DNA from 3 places in the Microbacterium sp. NPDC056234 genome. Region 2 is predicted to be linked to each of the others. Evidence: riboswitches for the same ligand, from Rfam matches in the RefSeq annotation. Region 2 holds a riboswitch; each other region holds the start of a gene.

Region 1 (4,488 bases), on a different contig from region 2:
GGACGAGGAGGCGGAGGATGCCGGGGTCTCCGTCGCGGCAGGCGAACCGGAGTCCGACGACAAGGCCTGACCTGACGCGCACGAAGGGCCGTCACCCGCTCGGGTGGCGGCCCTTCGTCGCTCCCGGGGGACGGCACGTATCGCGTGCGGCCGTCTCGCGCGCTCACGCGACCATTCGCGACACCCCGGTCATGCAGTGTTCAGGCAGGGGTCTCGTATGTCCGCCTCCCGCGCGTCGAGGCGGCGATATGCGCCACGACGGCCAGTGGAGGTGGCCACGGTGCGTGTGTAGCGGGCGGGACGCGTCGCGCGTGGTCGCACCTCGCGCGCTCTCGCGGCGCTGTGCGCCACCTCGGCGACGTGCGTTCCCGTCAGTCCGTGATGCCGAGCAGCTCGAACGGATGCGTCAGGCGCCACCAGGCGCTCGGACCGGAGAGCTCTTCGGAGAGCACGACGGGAATCTCGACGGTGTTCACCGGCCCGGCGACGGTCATCGAGCCGACGTCGGCATCGGCATCCCGGTTGTCGCCGAGATCGAAGGACACCTCGGCCGTCGGCGCGGTCGTGTTCCAGAGCACGACGTTCGCGTCGGCATCGGTGACGATGTCGGCGGTCGCGCCCCACGGCGTGCTGACCTCGCCGACCACGGTCTCGGCGGTGACAGCGGGCCCCTGGGCCTGCAGTTGCGCTTCGACCTGCTCGTACAGTGCGCGGCTGGCTGCGAGACGTTCCTCGTCGCTCTCCTGGCCGAGTACTGCGGCGTAGATGCGGACATCCGTGTCGCCGACTGTGACGTCCTTGGCGCTGAGCAGGTTGTAGTCGTCGTCCAGCGAGCCGGTCTTGATCCCGACGATCCCCGGCTCGCCGAGCAGGCCGTTCGAGTTGGTGACGAGGCCCGCCCCGGGCAGCTCGACCGTCGACGTGCCGACGATCTCGGCGAAGACAGGGTTCGACATGGCGATGGAGGCCAGGGCGGTCAGCGATGCCGGCGAGGCGACGTTGCGGTCGTTGCGTCCGGACGGCGTCACGACGGTGATGTCGTTCAGACCGCGTGCGGCGAGCCACTGCTCGGCCGCGGCTGCGAACTCGCGGTCGGACCCCCAGATCTCGTCGGACAGGCGGTCGATGTAGTTGTTCGCGGACCCGAGCAGGATGCCCTGAAGCATCTGGTACTCCGTGAGCGTTCCGCCGACGGGGACATCGAGCGCCGACTGGTCGTCGCTGCGGTACGACCAGTACTCCACGGTGTCGCTGTAGTCGAAGTCGAACTCCGGACCCTGCTCGCCGGGCTGCAACGGCATCGCGTCGAGCACGAGCATCGCGGAGACGACCTTCGTCACGCTGGCGATCGGGGCCGTCTCGGTGGTCGAAGCCGCTGTACTGACGCCCTCGACGCCGACGCCGGCGCTGCCGACGGCCGGCCAGGCGATGTCGGCTGCGGTCGCACCGGCCGGTGTGACCGCGACGGCCTCGATCGTCGGCGGCAGTTCGTGAAGGGGCCACAGCAGCGTGGTGGCGGCGTAGGCGACACCGAGGGCTGCGAGGGTACCGAGAGGAACGAGGATGCCGGGTTGCAGGAATCCCCGGCGCGGAGCGCCCACCAGCAGGTCGGGCTCGTCCGCGGTCGCCGTCGGTGCCTCGAGAGGGGCCGCCTGGGTGGCGGCCTCGACGTCGATCGGATTCACCCAGAGCAGGGCGGTCGCCGGAGAGTTCTCGTCGGCCCATGCGGCTGCCGGACGCACGGGTTCGGCCTGCGCCGCGAGCAGCGCCGCGAGCTCGGCGTCCGCATCGGTCGTCTCGGGCTCACCTGCCTCGGACGCGCTCGCCGCGACAGCGCCCTCGGCTGCTGAGCCGGAAGAGCCCGACTCGGCCGATTCTGCGCCGGCATCGGCATCCATACGCTTCGCGACAACCGGTGCCGCGACCCGCTCTTCTGCGACCGTGCCGGTGGCGACCGCCGCAGGCACGACGGCCACGGGCGTGGTAGGCGTATCGAGATCGTCGGAATCGACTGCTGTGGTGTCGACGGTTCCGTCGGCATCCGAATCCGTGGCCACCGGGATCGCCCCCGTGCGTCGACGGAGCTCGCGGCGCGTCAGGGCACCGCTCTCGTCGGTCTGCTCATCGAGGGTCACTCGAATACGGTACCGAATCCATATGTGACAACGCCGTATTGGCCAGGGAGTAAGATCGACCCCACAACCCACGGGAGTCCGGCGAGCCGGGCTGAGAGGAAGCGATCCGCGCTTCGACCGTCGAACCTGATCCGGATCATGCCGGCGCAGGGAGGAGATCAGATGAGTACGTCCACGTCCGCATCCGCTTCCAACGAAGCGACGAATGCCGCCGCCACCGGTGCACCCGCTTCCGCCACTCCGTGGCGCTGGCGCGTCGTCGACATCGTCGTCGCCGCTGTGCTCGGCGTCGCGATCGGCCTGTTGTTCTGGGGCTGGAACATCATCGGCGGGGCATGGTTCGGGGCCGCCGACGCGCTGACCCCCGGCCTGGGCGGCATCGCCGTCGGCATCTGGCTGATCGGAGGCGTGATCGGCGGACTCGTGATCCGCAAGCCGGGTGCCGCCTTCGTCGTCGAGGTCGTCGCCGCGATCGTCTCGATGCTGATCGGCAATGTGTGGGGCGTCTCGACGGTGCTCTCGGGCATCGTGCAGGGGCTGGGCGCCGAGCTCATCTTCGCGCTGTTCTTCTACCGTCGGTTCGGGATCGTCGTCGCGATGCTCGCCGGTGTCGGCGCCGCGGCGGCCGCCTGGGTCTTCGAGCTCTTCTACGGCAGCTCGCCCAACATCCTGAAGTCGCTCGAGTTCAACGCGATCTACCTCACCACGATCGTGATCTCCGGGGCGATCCTCGCCGGCGTGGTCGGATGGCTGCTCGTGCGCGCGCTCGCCGTCACGGGGGCCCTGAACCGCTTCGCGGCCGGGCGAGAGCTCGTCCGCGAGGTCTGAGCATGAGCGCCGCCGCCCCCGTCCGCGTCCACGCCGAAGGGTGGGGGTGGCGTTACGCGGGACGCAAGCGTGCGGCCGTCAGCGACGTCTCGTTCACGATCGAACCGGGCGAGCGAGTGCTGCTGCTGGGGGCATCCGGCGCCGGTAAGTCCACGCTGCTCGCGGGTCTTGCCGGCGTGCTCGGCGACGCCGACGAGGGGGAGCGCACCGGCTCGCTGCGGCTCGACGGCGCGGCTCCCGAATCCGCACGCGGTCGCACCGGGCTGGTCCTGCAGGACCCGGATGCCGGGATCGTGCTGTCCAAGGTCGGCGACGACGTCGCGTTCGGCTGCGAGAACCTCGGCGTCCCGGCATCCGAGATCCCCGGCCGGGTGGCCGAAGCGCTCGAGGCGACCGGACTCGACGTCGCCCTCGATCGGCCCACCAAGGCGCTCTCCGGCGGGCAGAAGCAGCGCCTCGTGCTGGCCGGCGCTCTGGCGATGCGCCCCGGTCTCCTCCTGCTGGACGAGCCGACGGCGAACCTGGATCCGGCCGGTGTCGGCGAAGTGCGCGCGAGCGTCGAGCGCGCCGTCGACGCGACGGGCGCGACGCTCGTCGTCGTCGAGCACCGCACTCCGGTGTGGGTGGATCTCATGACCCGCGTCATCGTGCTCGCCGCCGACGGCGGTCTGCTGGCCGACGGATCGCCGTCACGGGTCTTCGCCGAGCACGGCGCAGCGCTCGCCGAGGCGGGGGTGTGGGTCCCGGATGCGTCGATCGCGTTGCCGGAACTCGACGCCGCCACGGGGCCTGCGGTGCTCTCCGCCTCCGAGCTGTCGATCGCGCGCGGACCGCGCACGATCGTCCAGGCCGGGCTCGACGTGCAGATCCCGCGGGGCAGCGCGACCGTCATCTCGGGAGCGAACGGTGCGGGCAAGTCCACGCTGGCGCTCACGCTGGCCGGCCTTCTCCCGGAGCATTCCGGCGAGGTGGTCGCCGCGGCGGATCTGGCCGCACGCTCGGGCCGCCGTCCGTTCCGGTGGGCGTCGCGCGAACTGCTGACTCGCATCGGGACGGTCTTCCAGGAGCCGGAGCATCAGTTCCTCACCCAGACGCTGCGCGACGAGCTGGCGGTGGGGCCGAAGGCGCTCGGCTGGGATCGGGCCAGGACGGATGCCGTGGTCGACGCCCTTCTGGACCGCCTGGGTCTTGCTCCCCTCGCGCTCGCCAATCCCTTCACGCTGTCCGGCGGGCAGAAGCGCCGGCTGTCGGTGGCGACGGTGCTCGCGGCATCCCCCGAGGTGATCGTGCTCGACGAGCCGACCTTCGGGCAGGACCGCCGCGGCTGGATCTCGCTCGTCGCCCTGCTGCAGGAGGAGATCGCGCGCGGTCGTTCGATCGTCGCCGTGACGCACGACGAGGGCGTGATCCGCCATCTCGGCGGACACCGCATCGCGCTCGAGAGCCGGGTGAGCGCATGACCGTCGTCGAGGTCGAACGAGCGACCTGGCTCGACGGCGTGAACCCGGTGACCAAGGTCGTGCTC
Region 2 (4,488 bases):
CGACGAACTCGGATTCGAAGGTGTCGCCGTCACGGACGATCTCGGGATGCTGCTCTCCTCAGGGGATCCGGCGTACGCCGACCCGGTGGCGAACGCGATCATGGCGGTCGATGCCGGCGCCGACATGGTGCTGACGATCGCAGGTTCGACGCCGGAGACCGCGGGGCGGAGCATCGATGCACTGGCCGCACGAGCCGAGTCCGATCGGGCGTTCGCCGATCGCCTTGCCGAGGCGGCGACGCGCGTGGCGGTGCTCGCCGAGTCGGCGCGTGGTTGAGAGGCGCCTGGGCCAGGATGGTCGCATGACGCGTTCTGCGACGGACTGGCTGCGATCGCTCCCGTCGCTCACGGGCATACCGCCCGCGTTCGACCCCTCCGATGCACCGGATACACCCGAACAGCTCTTCCTCGAGTGGATCTCGGCCGCGTCCGAGGCAGGTGTCGCCGAGCCGCATGCCATGACGCTCGCGACCGTCGATCGGGACGGCTTCGCCGATGCGCGGACGCTGATCCTCAAGGACGTCGACCGTCGCGGCTGGGCCTTCGCCGGGCATCGGGTGTCGCGCAAGAGCGAGCAGCTGTTCGAACGACCGGTGGCGGCATTGAACTTCTGGTGGCAGCCGGTGACGCGCGCCGTCCGCGTGCGCGGCTCTGTCATCCCAGCGGATGCCGACGAGAGCGCCGCCGATCTCGTCGCGCGCTCGCCCGCGGCGCGCGACGGCATCCGGCCGGGGGACTGGCTGCTGTGGCGCCTGGTCCCTGATCGCGTCGAGTTCTGGCAGGGGTCTGTCGATCGACGGCACCTGCGGCTCGTCTACGAGCGCGCCGGTGAAGGCTGGACGCGCCGCATCGCCACCGGACACACGGATACCCATCAGAGCGGAGAGACCAACGCATGAGCGACTACGAAGTGATCAGCATCGGGGCGCCGGACGCATGGCGCGAGCATTTCGGCGGGTTCGCTCCTTCGCGCTCCCGTGACGGACGCCGCGTCGTCGACCACGAACTGACGATGCAGTACGTCGGCATGACCGCGAACGCGCTGCAACCAGGCGAGGAGGCCGGGTACTGGCACACCCATTCCCGCGTCGAGGAGCTGTACGTGTTCCTCTCCGGTCGCGGGCAGATGGGCCTGGACGACGACGTCGTCGAGGTCGAGGCCGGCACGGTCATCCGCGTCGGGCAGGGCGTGTGGCGGACATGGCGTGCGCGGCCGGACAGCGACAGCGAGCTGCGCTGGCTGTGCATCCGCGCCGGCGGCGAGCAGCTGCCGCATCTGCCCGATGACGCCACGCGCGCGCCCGACCGGCCGATGCCGTGGGCGAACGCGTGATCGATCGCGCGCACTAGACTGCGAGGCAGTGACACGGGGTGCCGCGACCGCGGCTGAGAACAGACCCGTCGAACCTGATCTAGTTCGTACTAGCGAAGGGATGTCGCGATGAGCGATCTTCTGCGTCCAGTTTCCGATACCGACCTCGCCTCCGAGGCCGCGACCCTGTTGGCGCAGCTGCGCGCAGCGCCCCCGCTGACACACTGCATCACGAACGCGGTGGTCACCGGCTTCACCGCCAACGTCCTGCTCGCCCTCGGTGCGTCGCCCGCGATGGTCGACATCGTGGGCGAGTCCGAGATGTTCGCGACCATCGCATCGGGCGTGCTCATCAACCTCGGCACTCCGAGACCCGAGCAACGCGCTGCCAGCCGTGAGGCGGTGGCCGGTGCCGCGGCGGCCGGGACGCCGTGGGTGCTCGACCCGGTCGCGATCGGGGCGCTGCCGGTGCGCACCGCCCTCGCGCACGACCTCCTTGCGCTGCGACCGACCGCGATCCGCGGGAACCCTTCCGAGATCCTGGCGCTGGCAGGTGCCAGCGCCGGCGGTCGCGGCGTCGACACCACCGATACGACGGATGCCGCAGCAGATGCGGCGTTCGCACTCGCGCAGCGCCATGGCAGCGTCGTCGCCGTCTCCGGGCCGGTGGATCTGATCACCGACGGCCGGCGCGTGATCCGCATCGCGAACGGCGATGCGCTGCTGACCAGGGTGACCGGAGGCGGGTGCGCGCTAGGCGCAGTGATGGCCGCATTCCTCGGCACCGCGCGCGCCACAGGAACGGACGCGCTCACGGCGATCGCCGCGGCTGCTCTCGTCTACACGATCGCGGCGGAGCGCGCGGCGTCCGCCTCCGCGGGCCCCGGCAGCTTCGCCGTGGCGCTGCTCGACGCTCTGGCGGCCGTCCGTCCCGGCGACGTCGCGGCCGCTGCGCGCATCGAGGAGGCGACCCGATGATCGCGGACCTCTCGCTCTACCTCGTCACTGACGCGGCGTTGTGCGGCGCTCGGGGCGTCGTCGAGACGGTCGCGCAGGCCGTGGACGGCGGTGTGCGCATCGTCCAACTCCGCGACAAGGCGGCGACGGATGCCGAGATCACCGCTCAGCTCCTCGAACTGTCGCGCGTGATCGACGGGCGCGCACTGCTCGTCGTCAACGACCGTCTCGACGCGGCTCTCGCCGCGCGGGCGCAGGGCGCGCGTGTGGACGGCGTGCACCTCGGACAGGGCGACGAGTCAGTGCTCCGCGCCCGCGCGCTGCTCGGCCCCGATGCGCTGATCGGCCTGACCGCGAACAGCCCGGCCCATCTCGACGCCGTGCTCGCCCTCCCCGCCGGAACGGTGGACTATCTGGGCGTCGGTGTCATCCGACCGACCAGCACGAAGCCGGATCATCCGCCGGCGCTCGGTATCGACGGCTTCCGCATGTTCGCCGCGGCCAGCCCCCTGCCGTGCGTGGCGATCGGCGGCGTCGGCCTCGAGGACGCCGCCGACCTCAGGGCCGCCGGGGCCGCCGGCGTGGCTGTCGTGTCCGCGTTGTGCGCCGTCGACGACCCGCGTGCGGCCGCCGCCGAGTTCCTGAGGCGGTGGCGCGCCCGATCGACACCCCGCGTGCTCAGCATCGCGGGCAGTGACCCGTCCGGCGGCGCGGGCATCCAGGCGGATCTGAAGTCCATCGCCGCCAACGGCGGATACGGCATGGCGGTCATCACCGCGCTGACCGCGCAGAACACTCGGGGTGTGCGGACCGTGCACGTACCACCGGCCGCGTTCCTGCAGGATCAGCTCGACGCACTGTCTGACGACATCGTCATCGACGCGGTGAAGATCGGGATGCTGGCGAACGCCGAGGTGATCCGTGCCGTGACCGATTGGCTCGACACCGAGCGTCCGCCGATCGTCGTCGTGGACCCCGTCATGGTCGCCACGAGCGGTGATCGCCTGCTCGATGCCGACGCCGAAGGTGCCCTGCGCGCACTGCTGACGAGGGCGGACATCGTGACCCCCAACCTCGCGGAGCTCTCGGTACTGGCGGAACGTCCGATCGTCGGCTGGATCGATGCGCTCGCCGCTGCGGACGAGTTGTCGACGCGGATCGGCGCCGCTGTGCTGGTCAAGGGCGGGCATCTCTCCGGAGACGACGCACCGGACGCCCTCGTGGATGCCGCGCAGCACACGCGGCGCGAGTTCGCCGGCACGCGCATCGCGACGGCGAACACGCACGGCACCGGATGCTCGCTGTCGGCGGCGATCGCCACGCGCCTCGCTCGCGGGGATGCTCCAGAGAAGGCGGTCGTGGCCTCCCGTGCCTGGCTGCGAGAGTCCCTCCGCGCCGGCGACGCGCTGCGTGTCGGTCGAGGGCACGGCCCGATCAGCCACTTCGCGGGGCTCTGGGCCAGGGGCGGCGTCGAAACCAGTCCATCGGCCACCGAGATCGCCGACGATTGGTGGGACCGCATCCGCGGCATCCACGAAGGCATCGACGAGCTCGCGTTCATCCGCGGTCTGGCCGACGGCACGCTGGGGCGCGAGCCGTTCGTGTTCTACCTCGGCCAGGACGCGCTGTATCTCCGCGAATACGCGCGGGTTCTCGCCGAAGCGGCCCGGCGGGCTCCCACGTCCGCCGAGCAGGCGTTCTGGGCCAACGGCGCGCATGGGGCGATCGTCGGAGAGCTCGAGCTGCATGCCTCCTGGCTGACGCCGGAGCATGGCGTGACGTCCGATACATTCCGTTCCGAGCCGTCCCCGACCACGACGGCCTACTTGGATCATCTGCGCTCGACCGCGTTCGGCGGCGACTACGCCGAGCTGATCGCCGCGATCCTGCCGTGCTACTGGCTGTACACCGACCTGGGCAGGCGCCTGCACGCGGGGGAGTTCGGCGAATATGCGCGCGACCCGCGGCATCCGTACGCCTCCTGGCTCGAGACCTACGCGGACCCGGCTTTCGAAGAGGCGACGGCCCAGGCGATCGTGTACGTCACGCAGGCGGCCGCTGCGGCGGACGACGAGACCAGGGCGAGGATGTTCCGGGCGTTCGAGCGCTCCAGCGCATTGGAGCTCGCCTTCTTCGCGGCTCCTCTGGAGCCTGCTCTGCTCTGAGCGGAGACTCTTCCGCTCAGAGGGTGGGACCTGCTGACATGGACACATGACGGA
Region 3 (4,488 bases), on a different contig from region 2:
GCAATCGGCTCATCGATCGGACGGGCGATCGCTGCGCCGACGACGCCGAGTGCGGCGGCGAGCATCATGATCGCGGCCACCGGCCACCAATGCCCTGTCGACGCGACCAGGGCTGTGGCCGCGAGTGGCGTCAGACCACCGCCGATGACACCCGCGATCTCGCGGCCGACCGAGATCCCCGTGTAGCGGCGACGCGGCGGGAAGAGGCCGGAGAACCACAGCGGCTGCACACCGTCGGCCGCCGCGTTCACGATGCCGATCGTCACGGCCACGACCCCGACGATGGCCACAGCGTTCCCGCTGTCCAGGACGAGGAACAGCGGCACGGCCAGCGCGCCGAGGCCGCCGAGGCTCCATGCGGTGAGCCGCGCCATGCCGAGCCGCTCCCCCAGCGCACCCCAGACGGGGCACATCACGGCGGCGAGCGCTGCTGCGATCAGCAGTGCGGTCAGCGCTGCGTGCGCCGAGAACCCCAGCATCGCCGTCGCGTACCCGAGACAGAACACCGTGATGGTGTAGAAACAGGCGTTCTGACCGGTCCGCACGAGCACGGCGGCGATCACGTTCCGGGGAGCGCCGAGAGATTCGCGCAGCGGACGCCGCGGCTGCTCTTTCGCGTCTCGGGCGAGGAACTCCGGGGATTCCCCCACCCGATGCCGCAGTACCAGGCCGACCGCGACGAGCACGACGCTCGCCAGGAACGGCACCCGCCACCCCCAGGCGAGCAGCGCCTGCTCATCCAGCAGCGCGACGACCACGACGAAGGCGAGATTGCCGAGGATGAGACCGCAGTACAGCGACGCAGCGACGATCCCGCCGCGCAGCCCGCGGTGACGCGACGAATGCTCCAGCGCGATCAGCACGGCGCCCGGCCACTCCCCGCCGGCCGCCAAGCCCTGCACGAATCGCAGGGCGACAAGTGCCAACGGGGCGAACACACCGATCTGCGCGTACCCGGGCAATACGCCGATGCATGCGGTGGCGAGTCCCATCATCAACAGCGTCGCCGTGAGCACCGGGCGCCGTCCGAAGCGATCGCCCAGCGATCCCGCCAGCAGTCCGCCGACCGGGCGGGCGATGAAACCCGTCGCGAACGTGGCGAACGACAGCAGAATGCCGATCATCGGCTCCTGCGCAGGGAAGAACACTGCGGGGAACACCAGAGCGGCCGCCGTGCCGTAGAGGAAGAAGTCGTACCACTCGAAGGCTGTGCCGGTCGCCGCGGCGGCCAGGGCGAGCCCTCCGCGCTCGGTGCGCAGCTGCGCGGACGGATGGACGGGTTCGGTGAGTGCGTGCGTGTGCATCGCGACATCCCTTCGCTAGTACGAGCTAGATCAGGTTCGACGGGTGTGATCTCAGCCGCGCAGGCGGCACCCCGTGTCACTGCAGACGAGCTTATCTATACGAGGAAGATGGGCAGCGATCCCGGATTGTGGGCATGCACGAGCACGGCGAACACGACGGCGTCGAAGAGCAGATGCACGGTGACCACATACGCCAGCGAGTGGGTGCGCAGGAAGATGAACCCCTGCAGCAGGGCGAACGGGATCGTCAGCAGCGGGCCCCACTCGCGATAGCCCAGCTCCCACAGGAACGATACGAACACCACGGCCTGCAGCATGTTCGCCACAGCATCCGGGAAGTGGCGGCGCAGCAGAGCGAATACGGTGCAGATGAAGAACAGCTCGTCCCAGATGCCCACGGCGCCGACGCCGACGAACAGGCGGACGATGAGCTCCGGCGTGTCGACGACCGGCCAGTTCTGGTAGACGCCGCTGGTGATGAAGTAGAACGGCAGGATCAGCCAGCCCAGCGCCAGGACGGCGATGAGCCAGCCCCACTGCAGGCGTCCCCAGCGCTTGCCCGTGCGCCACGGGAACGAGATCGCGCGGTCGCGGTAGACGTACCGCGAGATGACGTACGGCACGAGGACGGCGCCGCCCAGTGCCAGCGTGAAGCGCAGCATGGCGAGGTTGTCGAGCTCCGCCGCGAGGGGGATGACGCTGACGATCAGCATCCCGATCGCGATGAGCGACAGATCGCGTGCGAGCGAGGGCGCGGATGCCGTCACGGCACGTCGTTCGATCGCCCACGCCGCCCCGACACCGGCGGCCAGCAGCACCCAGCCGAGCCAGGCCCACTGCACGACGAAGAAAGCCGGAGCCGCCAGGCATACCAGCGCGGCAGGCGCGATCGCCCACCGAAACGCGACGCCGGCAGCGCTCACGCGCGCGGCCTGCGCCGATACGTGAGATCGCGGATCTCGCGTCCCTTGGTGATGCCCTTGCGCTCGAAGGCGGTCATGACACGACCCTCGAAGCGATCCGCCCACTCCCCCTCGAAGGCGCGCTCGAACAGCGGTTCGGCATCGAGGACCTCGCGCATCTGCCGCGCGTAGTCCTCCCAGTCGGTGGCCAGACGCAGCACACCGTCATCGGCGAGGGCCCTGGCCGCCGTCGCGCCGAATCCATCGCGGATCAGCCGGCGCTTCGTGTGCCGCTTCTTGTGCCACGGGTCGGAGAAGAACACCCAGACCTCCGACGCGCTGCCCTCCGGAAGGTAGGTCGCCAGCACCTCCGGCGCGTTCGCCTCGACCAGGCGCAGGTTGCGGACGCCTGCCTTGTCGGCATCCAGCATGGTGCGGGCGAGCCCTGCACGGAACACCTCGACCGCGAGGAAGTCGTCGCCGGGACGGGATGCCGCGGCCGAGACGATCGCGTGGCCCTGACCCGATCCGATCTCGACGATCAGTGCCGCGTCGCGGGCGTACTCGGCTGCCACATCGAGCCGCGCGTCCGGGTGAACACTCGTCGAAGCGACATCTCGCGGCACCTCGAGCAGATAGTGCCCGGCGAGCTCCTCGAACGCCCGCTCCTGCGCCTCCGACATGCGTCCGCTGCGACGGACGAAGGAGACGGGTTCATCGCGGAAAGTGCGGGGCTCTGGCATATGTCAAGGGTAACCGGGGCCCGCGCCGCGCCTCACGGCGCGGTGACGAAGTCGATCAGCTCCTCGACCCGGCCGAGGAGTGTCGGCTCGAGGTCGCGGTAGGTCGTGACCTTGCTCAGAATGGCCTGCCAGGCACGAGCGATGTCCGCCTGGTCCTCGTGCGGCCACCCGAACGCCTTGCAGATGCCGACCTTCCACTCGATACCGCGCGGGATCTCCGGCCAGCGCGGGATGCCCAGCGACTCCGGCTTCACGCACTGCCACACGTCGACATACGGGTGGCCGACGATGCGGACGTGCGCGCCGTGGGGTCCTCGGGCCACGGCATTCGCGATGCGCGACTCCTTGGATCCGGGGACGAGATGGTCGACGAGCACACCGTAACGGCGCTTCGCACTGGGTGGCTCGGCCGCGAGCAGATCGTCCAGCAGGTCGACGCCCTGCAGGTATTCGACGACGACGCCCTCGACGCGCAGGTCGGCTCCCCACACCTTCTCGACGAGCTCGGCATCGTGGCGGCCTTCGACGAGGATGCGGCTCGGCAGCGCCACACGGGCGCGCTGGTCCGCTGCGACGAAGGATCCGGATGCCGTCCGCCGAGGCCCCCTCTCCTTCGGCGCAAGCGGGACGAGTCTGACGGGCTGGCCGTCGATGAGGAACCCGCCCCCGAGGGGGAACAGCCGCTTGCGGCCCTTCCAATCCTCCAATTCGACCGTGCCGGACTGCACTTTCGTCACCGCGCCGCAGAACCCGTCGTCGGCGACCTCCACGACGAGGTCCGCCTCCGCCGGAACCTGAGGGATCTGCTTCGCCGCACGCTCGCGCCACCCCTTGGCGAGCACATCGGCACCGTACCTGTCGTCCATGCCTTCCAGCGTATGTGTGGGCGAACAGCTTCCCTGCGACGACACAGACTGTTTCCGTACAGTCGGTACCCTCGGTTCACGTCAGTGAATAGACTCGTGCTCAGCGGGGGCCCAGGGTCCCACCGGAGGGAGCAGAATGCGGTCACGGATGACGATCATCCTGGGGATGATCGTGGCGGTGCTCGCCTCCGGCTTCCTCGCGTCGAGCGCCGTGGCGACGCCGCCCGTGACGCTGGATGCCGGATTCGTCACCGACGCAGCCGGCGCCCTCAGCTCCTCAGAACTCAACGCGGCGAACGCCCGGCTGGACACGCTGAGCGAAGCGGCCGCCGGCGACCTCTACGTCGTGATCGTCGATGAGTTCACGAATCCGTCCGACAGCGTCGAATGGGCGGATCAGACGGCGATCGACAACGGACTGGGCGCGGATCAGTATCTGCTCGCGATCGCGGTCGACTCCCGCCAGTACGCGCTCTCCGCCGACGGCGAGGGGCCGCTGAGCGAGAGCCAGCTGGACAGCGTCTCCCAGGCGGTCGAGGATCGTCTGGGCGACGGCGACTGGGACGGAGCGATCATCTCGGCCGCCGACGCCTTCCCCGGACCGTCGAACGCCGGATGGATCCTGCTGTTCGTTCTGATCGCCGCCGCTGTGGTCGCGCTGATCATCTGGCTG

The links. A riboswitch is a leader RNA that binds a small molecule or an ion and turns the genes downstream of it on or off. The one in region 2 is predicted to bind thiamine pyrophosphate.
Region 1: linked by a shared signal. The riboswitch ahead of ACFCYE_RS03710 (ECF transporter S component) and the one ahead of thiM (hydroxyethylthiazole kinase) in region 2 are both predicted to bind thiamine pyrophosphate.
Region 3: linked by a shared signal. The riboswitch ahead of ACFCYE_RS06270 (MFS transporter) and the one ahead of thiM (hydroxyethylthiazole kinase) in region 2 are both predicted to bind thiamine pyrophosphate.

The regions. Positions count from the first base shown of each region.
Region 1 covers NZ_JBHJTE010000001.1:745,970-750,457, forward strand. Annotated here, with positions in the region: gene ACFCYE_RS03700 (ABC transporter ATP-binding protein) at 1-70, shown strand, start outside; gene ACFCYE_RS03705 (D-alanyl-D-alanine carboxypeptidase) at 372-2,135, opposite strand; TPP riboswitch at 2,196-2,305, shown strand; gene ACFCYE_RS03710 (ECF transporter S component) at 2,298-2,963, shown strand; gene ACFCYE_RS03715 (ABC transporter ATP-binding protein) at 2,966-4,423, shown strand; gene ACFCYE_RS03720 (energy-coupling factor transporter transmembrane component T family protein) at 4,420-4,488, shown strand, end outside.
Region 2 covers NZ_JBHJTE010000004.1:366,518-371,005, forward strand. Annotated here, with positions in the region: gene ACFCYE_RS13685 (glycoside hydrolase family 3 N-terminal domain-containing protein) at 1-277, shown strand, start outside; gene ACFCYE_RS13690 (pyridoxal 5'-phosphate synthase) at 303-899, shown strand; gene ACFCYE_RS13695 (cupin domain-containing protein) at 896-1,333, shown strand; TPP riboswitch at 1,358-1,451, shown strand; gene thiM (hydroxyethylthiazole kinase) at 1,442-2,290, shown strand; gene ACFCYE_RS13705 (bifunctional hydroxymethylpyrimidine kinase/phosphomethylpyrimidine kinase) at 2,287-4,434, shown strand; gene ACFCYE_RS13710 (NAD-dependent epimerase/dehydratase family protein) at 4,481-4,488, shown strand, end outside.
Region 3 covers NZ_JBHJTE010000002.1:96,393-100,880, reverse strand. Annotated here, with positions in the region: gene ACFCYE_RS06270 (MFS transporter) at 1-1,304, opposite strand, end outside; TPP riboswitch at 1,295-1,388, opposite strand; gene ACFCYE_RS06265 (type II CAAX prenyl endopeptidase Rce1 family protein) at 1,400-2,227, opposite strand; gene trmB (tRNA (guanosine(46)-N7)-methyltransferase TrmB) at 2,224-2,949, opposite strand; gene ACFCYE_RS06255 (DUF3097 domain-containing protein) at 2,982-3,815, opposite strand; gene ACFCYE_RS06250 (TPM domain-containing protein) at 3,964-4,488, shown strand, end outside.